Allosaccharopolyspora coralli: one gene and its partner. The protein of the gene in region 1 interacts with the protein of each later gene in a pairwise test. Links are inferred from orthologs where the notes say so. Each region holds a gene or a part of one and is shown on either strand. Other genes may lie near its edges. The genes, in order: topA and GIY23_RS21360.

What was found.
Region 2: the proteins of topA (region 1) and GIY23_RS21360 interact in binary tests that used the Escherichia coli proteins (3 or more experiments, as listed by UniProt). The link is inferred for Allosaccharopolyspora coralli from one-to-one orthologs.

The regions. Positions count from the first base shown.
Region 1 is NZ_CP045929.1:324,215-332,026, forward strand. Bases 2,770-6,210 are described here. They hold topA (type I DNA topoisomerase), read left to right. Parts: upstream 2,770-3,100; coding sequence 3,101-6,010; downstream 6,011-6,210. Other genes in these bases: GIY23_RS01530 (hypothetical protein), read left to right, coding at 2,770-2,912; GIY23_RS01540 (hypothetical protein), read left to right, coding at 6,184-6,210. Also shown: GIY23_RS01520 (sodium-translocating pyrophosphatase), read left to right, coding at 1-1,372; GIY23_RS01525 (hypothetical protein), read left to right, coding at 1,507-2,184; more of GIY23_RS01530, read left to right, coding at 2,328-2,769; more of GIY23_RS01540, read left to right, coding at 6,211-6,534; GIY23_RS01545 (DNA polymerase III subunit delta'), read left to right, coding at 6,673-7,812. UniProt on the Escherichia coli protein: Releases the supercoiling and torsional tension of DNA, which is introduced during the DNA replication and transcription, by transiently cleaving and rejoining one strand of the DNA duplex.
Region 2 is NZ_CP045929.1:4,577,313-4,584,490, forward strand. What follows is about bases 1,338-4,144. They hold GIY23_RS21360 (YigZ family protein), read left to right. Parts: upstream 1,338-2,334; coding sequence 2,335-2,955; downstream 2,956-4,144. Other genes in these bases: GIY23_RS21350 (FAD-dependent monooxygenase), read right to left, coding at 1,338-1,668; GIY23_RS21355 (hypothetical protein), read right to left, coding at 1,946-2,146; GIY23_RS21365 (hypothetical protein), read right to left, coding at 3,030-3,293; GIY23_RS21370 (glycosyltransferase family 39 protein), read right to left, coding at 3,741-4,144. In the rest of the region: more of GIY23_RS21350, read right to left, coding at 505-1,337; more of GIY23_RS21370, read right to left, coding at 4,145-5,291; GIY23_RS21375 (TetR/AcrR family transcriptional regulator), read right to left, coding at 5,294-5,917; GIY23_RS21380 (GNAT family N-acetyltransferase), read left to right, coding at 6,086-6,406; GIY23_RS21385 (GNAT family N-acetyltransferase), read right to left, coding at 6,408-6,938; GIY23_RS21390 (hypothetical protein), read left to right, coding at 7,072-7,178.

The DNA of each region.
Region 1 (7,812 bases):
GGGCATCTCCGGCGTGCTGTGCGCGATCGCGGCGGTGCTGTACCTGCCGGGCTCGTTCGCCGGACTCACCGGTGTCTCCGACGAGGTCCGCGCGATCGACGGCAGCCCGGCACTCATCGCCCTCGTCGCGGTGATCATCGGCATCCTGCTGGCCGTCGTGATCCTCAAGCTCACCGGCTACTTCACCGCGACCGAGCACCGGCCGGTCCGGGACGTCGGCGAGTCGTCGTTGACCGGGCCCGCCACGGTGATCCTCACCGGACTGTCGGTCGGCTTCGAATCCGCCGTATACACCGCGCTCGTCATCGGCGTCGCGGTCTTCGGCGCGTTCCTGCTGTCCTCGACGCTGTCGGTGGCACTGTTCGCGATCGCCCTGGCCGGGTGCGGTCTGCTGACCACCGTCGGCGTGATCGTCGCGATGGACACGTTCGGCCCCGTCAGCGACAACGCCCAGGGCATCGCCGAGATGTCCGGCGAGGTCGAAGGCGAGAGCGCGAACATCCTCACCGAGCTCGACGCCGTCGGCAACACCACCAAGGCGATCACCAAGGGCATCGCGATCGCCACCGCGGTGCTCGCGGCGACCGCTCTGTTCGGTTCCTACCTGGACGCGATCACCGCGGCGCTCGTCGGGGCTGGCCAGCAGTTCCTCGCGGGCGACTTCGTCGTGTACGCGCCGAACGTGCTCGTCGGTGTCGTCATCGGCGCCTCCGTGGTGTTCCTGTTCACCGGGCTGGCGATCAACGCGGTCTCGCGGGCGGCCGGGGCCGTCGTGTACGAGGTGCGCCGCCAGTTCTCGGCCAACCCGGGAATCATGGACGGGTCGACTCGTCCCGAGTACGGCCGTGTCGTCGACATCTGCACCCGTGACTCGCTGCGTGAGCTGGCCACTCCCGGCCTGCTCGCGGTGCTCGCGCCGATCGCGGTCGGCTTCGGGCTCGGCGTCGGGCCGCTGGCCGGATACCTCGCGGGCGCGATCGCCACCGGAGCGCTCATGGCCATCTTCCTGGCCAACTCCGGCGGTGCGTGGGACAACTCCAAGAAGCTCGTCGAGGACGGCTACCACGGAGGCAAGGGGTCCGACTCGCACGAAGCCACCGTCATCGGCGACACCGTCGGCGACCCGTTCAAGGACACGGCGGGACCGGCGATCAACCCGCTACTCAAGGTGATGAACCTGGTGTCGGTGTTGATCGCCCCTGCCGTCGTCGCGCTCTCGGTCGGTGACGCGGCGTCCCCGGCGCTGCGGATCGGCATCGCGGTCGTCGCGACCGCCGTGATCGTCGGCGCCGTCGTCCTGTCCAAGCGCCGCAGCACGGCGATCGCCGGCACGTCGGCGGAGCAGGGCGCGGTGACCAACGGCGCGAGCTGACCCGCCTCACCTGTCAGGAGGGCACCTCATCCGTGGGGTGCCCTCCTGCTCGTGCGCACCCCGGGTCGGGCCGGGCCCGGGCAGATGCGGGACAGTCGTGCCAGCACGAGCAAGCGACCAGCAGGGAGCGTGCATTGAGTATCCGAACGACGTCCGTCGCAGCGCTCGCGGCAGTCCCACTCGTCCTCGCAGGCTGCTCGCAGCAGTCGCAGGACCAGTCCCAGCAGGCTCCGCAACAGCCGCCCGCCGAGCAGCAGCAGGGCCAGCAGGAGGGTCAGCAGGGCGGTCAGCAGGACGGGGTGCGCTGGGTCGGGAGCCTCTGCGGACTCATCGGCGGCTTCGCCCAGTCGCAACAGCAAGGACCGCAGGTCGACCAGAGCAGCCCGGAGGCGTTCAAGCAGTCCTCGATCGCCCAGATCGACTCCGCCGAGCAGTCGGCGAACCAGACGGTGTCCGAGCTGCAAGGCCTCGGGCCGTCGCCGATCAACGGAGGCGACAAGCTCAACTCGACCTTCCAAGAAGGGTTCGTGCAGGTCACCGACGTCCTACGCAGCGCGAAGGGCAAGGCCGAGCAGGTCGACACGAGCAACGAGCAGGCGTTCACCCAGGGCATGACCGAGGTGCAGAACGAGCTCAAGCGTGGTGAGCAGATCAACTTCCAGGAGCAGTTCACCGAGTTCGACCGGAACCAGGAGCTGAACCAGGCCGCCATGCAGGCCCAGGAATGCCAAGCCCTGATGGCCCCGCCGCAGCAGCCCGGCCAGCCGCCGCAGCAGCCCGGCGGAGCACCTCAGCCGCCCCCGGGACAGTGAGCCCCCGAACGACCTGATCACCCTGTGGACAACTCCGCCCCCTGTGGATAGCGGGGTGGCAAATTCGCGCGAATTTGCCACCCCGCTGTTCGGTGGTGCGTGGGGCTGGCGGGGTTCGAACGGTTGTTCTATCCTGATCAGCCGTGGACCAGTTGTCCTTCTACTCGGCCGAGGCTCAGCCGCCTCGGATCGCCGACCTGGCCGGGTTGCTGTGCGCCCAGGGCCAGGCGGTCGGTTTCGGCCGGGGAACGGCCGCCCGGCTCTCCGTGGTGGTGGGCGAGCACTGGCGCGCGGTGTCCCTGGTGGAGGCCTGCGCCGAGCGCGGAGTCGACGCCGAGGTGGCCCGCTCCGAAGGAGGGCATCCGCTGATCCGGACCGCGTTCCGCGCCGACCTCACCGCGCTGGCCTCCTCCTGGCTGCGCGGAGCGGTCAAAGCCGTGCCGCCCACGTTCGCCCCGCACGGCAACGCGCTTCGCATCTGGGCGCTGGCCTCCGGGCACCTCGAGCCGGGTGGCTACGTCCTCGGCTTGGACCCGCACGCTCCGGACACGCATGCTCCGCTGCTCGACGCGCTGGGGCGGGCGGGCCTGCCCGCTAAGTCCCTCGGTGTCCGGGGCGGGGGACCCGCACTGAGGGTCACCGGGCGCCGCCGTATCGCGCGGCTCGCCGAACTGGTCGGACCCGTACCGAATGGTGCGATCGAGCGAACTTGGCCGTGGGTGTCGTGAGTGTCACGCCGCACAGACACCGAGGTCACGCGCCGGAACAGAGCGCTCACCCGATACGTTCGTAGGGGCGAGACGCGCGGAAACCGCGGTGTTCGTGCCACGCTGTCCGTCCCCCGGAGCGTGGCCGCCGACCGCGCACGGTGCACACTGGCGAATCGGACACCTCCGCGAGACGAGAGCAGGTAAGCGTGGCTGGGTCGACACGAACGAAGCAGAACGGCACCAACGGTGCCGGAAACGCTCGGCGACTGGTGATCGTCGAGTCGCCCGCGAAGGCGCGCAAGATCGCGTCCTTCCTCGGGTCCAACTTCGTGGTGGAGTCCTCCCGTGGCCACATCCGCGACCTGCCCCGCGGCGCCGCCGACGTGCCCGCGAAGTACAAGGGGCAGTCCTGGGCGCGGCTCGGCGTGGACGTGGACAACGACTTCGAGCCGCTGTACCTGGTCACCGCGGACAAGAAGCCGACGGTGACCGAGCTCAAGGACGCGTTGAAGGACGTCGACGAGCTCTACCTCGCCACGGATGGTGACCGCGAGGGCGAGGCGATCGCCTGGCACCTGATGCAGACGCTGAAGCCGAAGGTGCCGGTGCGGCGGATGGTGTTCCACGAGATCACCGAGTCCGCCATCCAGGCCGCCGCCGAGAACCCGCGCGACCTCGACCAGGACCTCGTGGACGCGCAGGAGACCCGTCGCATCCTCGACCGGCTCTACGGCTACGAGGTCAGCCCGGTGCTGTGGAAGAAGGTCATGCCGAAGCTCTCGGCGGGCCGGGTGCAGTCGGTGGCCACCCGCGTGGTGGTCCAGCGCGAGCGCGAGCGCATCAGCTTCGTCTCCGCGCATTACTGGGACCTGTCCGCGACGCTCGACGCGGGCGCCGAGGCCGACCCGCGGTCGTTCTCCGCGCGCTTGGTCTCCGTCGACGGCGCCAAGGTCGCGACGGGCCGGGACTTCGGCCCCGACGGCCAGTTGAAGAGCGCCGACGTGCGGGTGCTGACCGAAGCCGACGCCCGGCAGCTCGCCGACGGCCTCGCGAGCGCCTCGCTGAGCGTGTCGAGCGTCGAGGAGAAGCCGTACACGCGGAAGCCGTACGCGCCGTTCATGACCTCGACATTGCAGCAGGAGGCCGGCCGCAAGCTGAAGTTCTCGTCGGACCGGACGATGCGCACCGCGCAGCGGCTCTACGAGAACGGCTACATCACCTACATGCGTACGGACTCCACGACGTTGTCCGACGCCGCGTTGAACGCCGCGCGCAGCCAGGCGCGTGAGCTCTACGGCGACTCGTTCGTGACGAAGTCGCCGCGCCAGTACACGCGCAAGGTGAAGAACGCCCAGGAGGCGCACGAGGCGATCCGGCCGGCGGGGGAGAACTTCCGCACCCCGGGCGAGGTCGCCTCCGAGCTCGACACGGACGGGTTCAAGCTCTACGAGCTGATCTGGCAGCGCACCATCGCCTCGCAGATGGCCGACGCGAAGGGCACCACGCTCTCGGTGCGGATCACCGGCACCGCCGAGGGCGGCGAGCAGTGCACGTTCGCCGCCTCCGGCCGCACGATCACCTTCTCCGGTTTCCTCCGGGCGTACGTGGAGTCCGTCGACTCCGAGGCCGGCGGCAGTGCCGACGATGCCGAGTCGCGGCTGCCGCAGTTGGTGCAGGACCAGGCGATCACGGCCACGGAGCTGTCCCCGGACGGACACTCGACGAACCCGCCTGCCCGCTACACCGAGCCGAGCCTGGTCAAGGCGATGGAGGAGATGGGCATCGGACGCCCGTCGACGTACGCCTCGATCATCAGCACGGTTCAGGACCGCGGCTACGTGTGGCGGAAGGGCTCGGCGCTGGTGCCGTCGTGGATCGCCTTCGCCGTCGTCGGTCTCATGGAGAAGCACTTCGGCAGGCTCGTCGACTACGACTTCACGGCCGCGTTGGAGGACGAACTCGACGGCATCGCCGAGGGGCGTCAGCAGCGCACCCGCTGGCTGGCCGGGTTCTACTTCGGCGGCGACGTGGGTCCCGACGACTCGATCGGCCGGGCCGGTGGTCTCAAGAAGCTCGTCGGTTCCGGCGTGGAGGAGATCGACGCGCGTGAGATCAACTCGATTCCGATGTGCACCGACGAGCAGGGCCGGACGGTCTACGTCCGGGTCGGCCGGTACGGCCCGTACCTGGAGCGGGTGCTGGGAACCAAGGAGGACGGCACGCCGGAGTCGCAGCGCGCGAACCTGCCGGACGACCTCCCGCCGGACGAGCTCGACATCGACGTCGCCGAGAAGTTGTTCGCCACGCCGATGGAGGGGCGCAGTCTCGGCACCGACCCGGAGACCGAGCACGAGATCGTGGCGAAGGAGGGGCGGTTCGGCCCGTACGTCACCGAGATCCTGCCGGAGGGCGACAAGAGCAAGCCGCGCACCGGGTCGCTGTTCAAGTCGATGTCGCTGGACTCGATGACGCTCGACGACGCGCTGAAGCTGCTGTCGCTTCCTCGGGTGGTGGGTGACGACCCCGAGTCGGGTGAGCAGATCACCGCGCAGAACGGCCGCTACGGCCCGTACCTCAAGCGCGGCACCGACTCGCGGTCGCTGGAGACCGAGGAACAGATCTTCACGGTCACCGTGGACGAGGCGTTGAAGATCTATGCGCAGCCCAAACAGCGCGGCCGGCGCGCGCCCGCACCGCCGCTGCGCGAGATGGGTGACGAGCCGGACACGGGCAACGCGTTGGTGATCAAGGACGGCCGCTTCGGCCCGTACGTGACCGACGGGGAGACGAACGCGTCGCTGCGCAAGGGTGACGACGTCGAGTCGATCACGTTGGACCGTGCGGTCGAGCTGATCCAGGAACGTCGGGCGAAGGCTCCGGCGAAGAAGAAGGCTCCGGCGAAGAAGAAGAGCACGGCCACCAAGAGCACAGCCACCAAGAGCACAGCCTCGAAGGGCTCTTCGTCGAAGGGCACGGCGTCGAAGTCCACAGCCACCAAGAGCACTGCCTCGAAGTCCACGGCGTCGAAGAGCACGTCGGGACGGAAGACGGCGAGCACGAAGAAGAGCACGTCGTCTTCGTCCTCGGCGAAGGCGAGTTCGACGAAGTCGTCCTGACAGGGCGTGTGGGAACCGGCGGTTGTGCCCGTAGGGCACGCCTCATACGTACTGGGGCGGCGGTACCGGCCACGCGGCCTACCGGCCCACGTTCCACAATGCCCTCCGAGGCCTGGCTTTGCGCCGGCGCTCGGCGGATACTCCGTTGAGCGACGGCGCCGACGGGAGGCGACATGCGTGATGCGTTGTCCGGTGCGGACGGGACTCAGCCGTTATCCGCGATGCAGATGTTCGGCGACGCTCTGAGCGGGGCCGTGCGGCGAGCGACGACGTCCGACGTTCAGGAGACCGTCGAGCAGCAGCACGAGGACGCGGTGCAGCGGCTGGTCGAGCGAGGCGCTGTTCCGCAACAACGGCGTCGCGCTTCCCGTCACGACGAGTCGTCGGCGCAGGCGGCCCGCCTGACGGCCTCCGTGCCGGATGCGCACGGCCCGACGCGGCGTTCGTCGACGGTGCCGCAGCAGAACCTCGTCGCGCAGGGCCGCCGTGAGTTGGAGGTCCCCTCGCTCCGCCCCTACCGATGAGGCGAACGGCACCTTCGCCCCGTGAGACGTGGCGAGAGTGCCGTTCGCACCACTGACCGCGCGGTCCTGGCGTCCGGGGTGACGGGGTGCGGCCGTAGGGTGGGCGCCGTGGAGGAGCACGTGAACACGCCCGACCCGGTGGAGGGTGTGGTGCCACCGCGTTCCGGCGTGTGGTCGGACGTGGTCGGCCAGCCCGACGCGGTGCGGGTGCTCGCGGCGGCCGCACAGGCGGCGTCGAGTCAGGTGCGGGGTGAGCGCTCGCCTGCGGGTGCGATGACGCACTCGTGGTTGTTCACCGGCCCGCCCGGGTCCGGGCGTTCGGTCGCAGCCCGTGCTTTCGCGGCGGCGCTGCAGTGCGAGCGGACCGGTCCCGACGAGGTGCCGGGGTGCGGTGACTGCTCGGCGTGCCGGACCGTGTTCGCGGGCACGCACGCGGACGTGCGGCTGGTCGTACCCGAGGGTTTGTCGATCTCCGTGGCGGAGATGCGCTCGCTGGTGCAAGCCGCCGCGCGAAGGCCGACCACGGGCGAGTGGCGCGTGGTGCTCATCGAGGATTCGGACCGGCTCACCGAGGGCGCGGCGAACGCGTTGTTGAAAGCGGTGGAGGAGCCGCCGGATCGCACCGTGTTCCTGTTGTGCGCCCCGTCGGACCACCCGGAGGACGTGTCGGTGACGATTCGGTCGCGCTGCCGCGTGGTGCGACTGCGGACTCCGTCGGCGGACGCGATCGCCGAGGTCCTGCGTGAGCGGGACGGCGTGGAGCCTGAGACGGCGGAGTGGGCGGCGTCGGTGTGTGGCGGCCACATCGGCCGTGCCCGGCGGCTCGCGACGGACGAGCAGGCGCGGGATCGGCGTGCGGCGGTGTTGCGGATCCCGCTCGGGATGACGCGGTTCGCGGACGTCTTCCGCGCCGCCACGGGTGTCGTGGCCACGGCCGAGTCGGAGGCTACCGCGGCGAACGAGGAACGTAACGAGGCCGAGAAGGAAGAGCTGAAGACCGCGATGGGTGCGGGCGGCACCGGAAAGGGCACCGCTTCGGCGACGCGGAGCGCGAACGCCGCGCTCAAGGAGTTGGAGAAGCGACAGAAGTCACGTACCACCCGGTCGCAGCGGGACGCACTCGATCTCGCGCTGGTGGATCTCGCGGGGTTCTACCGGGACGTGTTGGTGACGCGGTCGGGAGCGCGGACTCCGTTGAACCATCCGGATTGCGACGAGCAGGTCTCCCGCGCCGCAACGGAGTGGACGTCGGAGTCGACGCTGCGGCGCTTGGAGGCG
Region 2 (7,178 bases), 4.3 Mb from region 1 along the record:
CCACCAACGGCGGCCGGACCCGGCCCGGTGATCACCGTGTTCGCCCCCGGACACCCCGCAGCGACGCGGACCGCGCATCCTCAACGAGCAGCTCATTCGCTACGCCGGGCCGGGGACAGGGCGCCGAGGAGTCCCCGGCGACGCTCTTCCGGGGCGTCGGTGAGGCGACTCGCCCGCTGCGCCCGGTCTCCGCCGGTGACCGTCAAGGAGGCGGAGGACTTCCTGTGGCTCTTCCACGCCGAGGTCGTCGCAGATCGTGCTTCGCTGGCACCTGCAGCTCGGCAACGTGGTGATCCCGAAGTCCGCCACCCCGGCGCGGGTGCGGGAGAACTTCGAGGTCTTCGACTTCGAGCTCGCCGACGACGACATGGCCGCCGTCACGGCTCTGGACACCGGCACCCGCGTCGGCCCCAACCCGGACGAACTCGGCGCCTGACAACCGAGGCAGCGTGAGCCTTTTTAGTGGTCATAGCCACCAAAAAGGCTCGCGCCCCGGCTGGCGGGTCAGGCGAGCTGGACACGGGCCGGGGCCGGACCGTTGAGGACGTTGCTGCCGGACCGCAGCGACATCATCTGTGAACGAGTCGCCACCCAGCGCGGGAACTTCCCGAGTCGCTGCAGCGGTGTGCTGCGCTGCAAGGACGTCAGTGCCGCCGTGCGCGACACCTTCGCCACCCGCGGCCGACGTTCCTGCTCGTAAGCCCGCAGGCGCGCAGTGAGCGTCCCGCTGTCGGTCACGTCCGCGAGGGACTGCGTCAGCACCCACGCGTCCTCGAGCGTCTGGTTCGCTGCCTGCGCCACGGCCGGCGGCATCGCGTGCGCGGCGTCCCCGAGCAGCGTGCTGCGCCTGCCGCCCCAGACCCGCGGCACCTGGTGGCGAATGTGCGGGAAGAACCCGAGATCGTCATCGCCGATGGAGGCCAGCAGCGGTTCGACGGGGTCCGGCCAGCCCGCGAACACCTCACGCAGGTCGGCGACCGTCAGTTCGCGGACGCCCTCCTTCCACGGAGTGTCGAACCACCAGTGCAGCAGGCCGTCACCCGCCGGAATGAGCCCGCAGTGCCCGTTGCGGCCCGCGATGTTCAAGGTCCGGGTACCGTGCGCCACGGGAAGGTCACTGAACGTCAGACCCTGCCAGCTCGCCCAGCCGGTGAGGTGGGCCGGCTCCCCGCCGAGCACTCGGCGACGCACCACCGAACGCTGCCCGTCGGCTCCGATCACGAGATCACCGGTCTCGCGGCTGCCGTCGGCGAAGACGACCTCCGCATGGTCCGGGTACTCGCGCACGTCGACGCAACGACGCCCGAAGCGGAAGACGTCCGCGGGCAGCAGGTCGGCGAGCAGGGCCAGCAGCGTGCGTCGGGGGATCTCGACGGTGGGAGACCCGAGCTGTTCGGTCACTTCGTCGAGGTCGGCCTCCCAGAGCAGGCGACCGGAATCGGTCAGGGAACGCAGACTGTGCAGTTCACGGCCGACGCCGTCCAGCGTCACCCCGAGTTCGGTGAGCGCGGCGGTGCCGTTGCTCCAGATCGTGACTCCCGCACCGCCGTTGCGCAGGCCGTCGGCGTGCTCGAAGACGTGGACCTCGTGTCCTTGGTCGAGCAGTCCCCGGGCAACGGCAAGTCCTCCGACCCCTGCGCCGATGACAAGAACCCGCATCGTCTCCATCCGTCCACCGACAGTCCGCCCCGGTCCCAGCGTAGCTATTCGCGCGGCGTGTCCGACTTGTGCTTGCTCACACGCCGCGGACCCGCGCACGATCCGCAGACAGACGCTACCTTGCACGACCGAGTCGGCCATACCACTTCACGCGCGGTCCGGATCACACTCGGACACGGGGAGCGGACGGACGGCGCGGGGGCGCACCGTCCGCTCGGGGGACGATCGCGGAACCGGCTGCACGGCCGACCGCGGGACTCAGACTGTGGGGGTCAGGCTGAGCTGTTCAGGCCGCGGGCTCGAGGAACCGCCCGGCGACGAGGCCCGGTTCTTCGTCCCCGTCGAAACGGACCCAGAGAACGGGCCCGTCGAAGACGTCGGGGAGGCCGGTGGCGGCTTCCACCACGGTCCCCGTCTGATCCCGGAACCGGCCGAACGACGCGCGCACGCGCGCACCGGGCTCCAGCGGACTCGGCGACTGCTCCATGGAAGTGGACGGTACGTGTCCGCGTGGCACAACGGAAAACCGCGTCGGGTTGACACGCCGGTGAACGCCCGAGGTGAGCGGAGAAGCCCGAGCGCACGCACCCGGGACCCCGCCGCACCGTGAGGGTTGTCACGGAGGGAGGCTGTCCTGGCGGGTGACGAGTCGCGCAGCGGCGGAGGTGGCAACGGGTGCGGACGGTTCGACGCTTCGGCGAGCACGAACTCGAGGTGAAGAAGTCACGGTTCTTGTGCGCGGTGGCTCGCGTGACCTCGGAAGACGAGGCGCGGGAGTTCATCCGGGGCCGGCGCAAGGCGCACCACGACGCCCGGCACCATTGCTCGGCGTTCGTTCTCGGTGACGAGGCGAGCACCCAACGTTCCAGCGACGACGGCGAACCCGCGGGGACGGCCGGGGGGCCCATGTTGGAGGTCCTGCGCCGCAACGACCTCACCAACACGGTCGCGGTCGTCACCCGCTGGTTCGGCGGAGTCAAACTCGGCGCGGGCGGGCTCGTGCGCGCGTACGGCTCGGCGGTCTCGGAGACACTCGAGAACGTGGGGCTGGCCGAGCGCCGCCCGGTGCGGATCATGCACATCGCGACGCGGCACGAGACGGCGGGAAAACTGGAAAACGATCTCCGCGTGGCCGGACATCACGTCGCCGACGTCGAGTACGGCGACAAGGCGCGGATCGCCGTCCACGTGCCCGACGAGACGGTGCCGGACTTCGAGACCTGGCTGGCGGAAGCCACCGGCGGCGACGCGCATGCCGCTCGAGGCGACCTCATCCACGTGCTGCACGAGCTGTGACCGCGACGAGTCCTGCCTTTCGCGACGGCCACGACGCCGAACGACGTCTCGCCTGAAGCCGCGTCCGCGACGGTCTAGGCGCCGTCGGCTTCACGGCGCACAGCGAATGGCCCGTGAGCACGGACGAGCAAGCCAAGATCCCGTTCGGCGCGGGCCAGTTCCACGCAGCGGTCGCTGTTCACGTCGATCTCGACGACCGAGCGCGCGCCGCACGGCGCGGGCAACGTCCAGGTCGACAGGGCCGTCCCCGACCGGCCGTCGAGCAGCGCGGCTCGATCACCTCCCGGCTCGCCGACGAGGAAACCCCCACGCACAGCGGCGGGAAGCACCGTGGCCATCGCCGTCCCGTTCCAGCGTGGACGGCCTGTGAAAAGGGGACATCGCCTTCGTCGTCCTGTGATAGTGACGCCATCCGCCGTGACCGGTCAGTGGTGGCAGTTCCACGCTCCACTTCCGAGCACCTGTCACCGCACTCAGACACGGCAGGACACTCGGGGATCGTTCGAGCGTGCAGCACCCACGTCGCTCGGCGCCAGACCACCCGGCCACGAGGTGATCGACGTGTCCCACTGAACCGAACCGTCAGCCAGATCGAGACACACCAACCTGCTCCGGCGCTCGTGCAGACGATCCGATCGTCGGCCAGCGCGACTCGGCTGACGTGCCCGGCCTGGTGGAGGTCACGTTCCCATACGATGTCGATCATCGATGGACAGAGCACCATGATTCGGCAATCCGGGCAACGCCATTCCGAACCAGACCGTCCACACGAGACATGCTCTTGCTCAGCCGACCGCGTTGATGCGCTGGAAGTCCGGCCATGCCCGGTTCCAGTCGACGCCCTCGGCCACCTTCGCGAGAAAGATCGGACTGCCTTGCGAGAGGTTTTGGATGTCCCGGCCGTTGTCGATCTCACCGACCTGCCGCACATCGGTGAAATACCGGTCGACCTCCGGACGGATCTTGCCTACGTGGATCACCGTCTCGGCATCCGCCGGTGGCTGCCCGAAGAACCAGTAGCCTCGCGAACCGCTGTACACGTCGGGAAGATCATGCCGATCGTCGTAGAAGTCGAGCGCCGCGGCCGTCCAGTAAGAGCTCGTGATGACGACGGTGTCCTTCTGCTGCTGTGGCGGCACACCACGATGGATCTCCGCGACGTCGCTCGCGAGCTTCGGCCAGCCGATCTCGTCCAGCCGGAAATCGAGCATGCGCTGGCTCGGTCCGCTGAGCGTCGTCACGTCCTGCAACGGCATGGCGCCGAGCGGCAAAATCGCCGAAACGGCGATCGCAGGCACGGCCACCCAACTCCACGCACGACGTGACTCCGCAGCCTCGCGGCGCCGCTGGAAACCGATCGCGCCCGCCGCCCAGAGAACGGGCAGAACCCCGGCCATGTAATACGGCCTGCCGTTGACCAGCGCGAACACCACAATGACCCCGAGCGCGGTCCACCCGAGGAACCGGAACGGGCGCAGGTCTTGCGAGCGCACCAACCGCCACATCCCGTAAATCCCCAGCACCATCCCGAACACCGGCCCGAACGTGAGCAGGATGAGGGCGGCGGTCATCAACGGCCCGCCCAGGGAGCCCGAGCTCATCTCCGCGGAGACGGCGCTGCCCATCTCGATCTGCGGCCACCCGTTCGCCGCTTGCCACACCAACGTCGGAATCACCGCCACCGTCGCGATCGCCGCACCAGCCCACAGTTTCGGGCGCCGCAGCATCTCGCGCGGGCCGACGATCGCGAGCGTCACCGCGAGCAGCACCGCGAACACCACGACCTGGAACTTCACCTGCGTACTGATCGCTACGGCCACACCCGCCCACAGCAGCAGCCGGTCGTCCGCGACGCCCTCCGCATGCGTGCGAACCCAGCGGATCAGCAACCAGGTCAGGGCCGTCCACATGAGAATGTCGAACGCGATGGTGTTCAAGTTCCGGTGCAATGCCAGGAACCCGATCGCGTACGCGGTCGCGGTGTAGAGCTGCGCGCGCCGATCCGCTCCGAGTTCGCGGGCCACCAACGCCGCGACGACGACTCCGACTCCGTAGGCCAGTGCGGCAGGCGCCCGGAGCGCGGTCAACGAGCCAGGGAACAGCGTGTCCATCGCCACGGCGATCAACGGGACGAGGGGTGGCTGGTCGGCATACCCCCAATCCAGATGCCGACCAGCCGAGACGAAGTACAGCTCGTCCCCGAAATAGCCGTAACGGCCCGAGAGGACGAGCAGTAGTGCGGTTCCCGCCGCGGCGAGACACAACGTCGGCAACAACGCCAAGGCGTGTCTCGCACGCAGCACCTTCTCGGTGGATCCCCCAGTGATCGTGGTCATGGCTATTCCCTTCTCGTCGCCTGATGAAAGTGACTGATGAGTTCACGCTTGTAGTGCTCGAGGTCGGCATTCGGGTCGTCGGTGAACGCGCGCGCGACCAGGTCGATCGACGACCGCAGCAGGAGGGCCTTGACCACGGGGTCGAAGTCCCGGAACTCGCCGGACGCCTGGCCCTCCCGGAAGATGTCGGCGACGGAGTCGATCATCTTCCGGTGCCCCTCGTCGTCGGCGAGGAACTTGAGGTTGCCGTCGTCATCGCGGAGGTTGAGCAGCACGTCCGAGACGGCGGCGACGCCGGTGCGGTTCTCGGCGATGTAGTCGATGTTCGATTCGAGGTAGGCACGGAGCTTGCCGCGCGCGGTGGTCTCGGACTCGACCTTCGGAATCATGTACCTCGCCCCCGCGACGTAGAACTCCATGACGAGCTTGTCCATCAGCTCGTTCTTGCCCGCGAAGTGGTACGAGATCACGCCCTTGCTGATCCCGGCGCGCCTGGCGATGCGAGCCAGGGACGCGTGGCCGAATCCGACCTCGGCGATCGTCTCCATCGCGGCGCGTTTGATCTGCTCGCGCCGGGCATCCGCGATGAACGAGTGTTGACCATTCGATTCATTTTCTGACCACACGGCCAAACTTTAGCACGATCGGCCAGGTCCGTGTCCAGAGCTGGCGCGGGCGGGGTGGGGCGGCGGCACGCACGGGTGTATCCGTCGGGCACGCCGTCGCGGTGCTGGCCGAGCGCCCCCTCGCCGGTCACCATGGTGGGGATCGCCGGCTCAGGGAGGACCGCGCCGATGGACATCGAGATCACGCACGCGCCCGACCACTCGCGCTACGAGGTGTGGGACGGCGACGCGCTCGTCGGATTCACCGAGTACAGACTCCGCGGCTCCCAGCTGTCCATGACCCACACCGAGATCAACGACGAATACGAGGGGCAGGGCGTCGCGTCGCGGCTCATCAGATTCGCACTGGACGACGCGCGGCAGCGGGAACTGGCCGTGATCCCGTACTGCCCGTTCGTCCGCGACCACATCGCCCGGCACGCTGCCGACCAGCTCGACCTCGTTCCCGCGGCACGGCGCACCGAGTTCGCCCTGCCGGAAGCCGCGTAAGTCAGTCCAGGTCGCCGGGCCTGATGCGGAACACCTGCAACCGCTGCCCGTAGTACTTGTCGGTCTCGCCGACCCATTCCATCCCGAGTCGGCGAGCGGTCGCGACGGCCCGGGTGTTGTCCGGCCGCGCCACGGCGAACAGCTCGTCGATGTCCTGGGTGAACGCCCAGCGCATGAGCATCGTGGCGGATTCCTTGGCGTACCCCTGCCCCCAGGCGTCCGGCCGCAGCTGCCAGGAGATTTCGATGTCCTCGTCGTAGGGCGGCAGCAGGCGTAGCGCCACACCGCCGACGATCTCGTCGTCCTCGCGGCGAACCACCGCCCACCGCCCGGTCGGGGGTTGCAGGTTCGGCTGCGCCTCGACCCACGCCTCCAGCACCGAGCGCATCGCCGTGTCGTCCGGGACCTGCTGCATCTCGGGCGTGAGCCACTGCGCGACGTCCTCGGAGCCGTAGACGGCGAAGGCCGCGGGCGCGTCGGTGACCGCCCAGTCCCGCACGAGAAGCCGGTCGCTGCGCAGCCACACGTCCATCCGCTCAACCTAGCGCGTGTGGCGGGCCCGCGCCGACACTCGGACGGAGGCCATGCGGTGAACGGGCTGCGCGCTTCCGTACGGATCGTGTTCTCGGCTACCTTTGCTCGGCGAGCCAAAGGGGGATGGTGTCGTGATACGAATCGGGCTGGGAATCATGGCGCTGGCTGTCGTCGTCTACGTCATCGGCGCTCACATGACGACCCCGCCGCCGGACGCGGTCGGTGCCAATATCGGGGC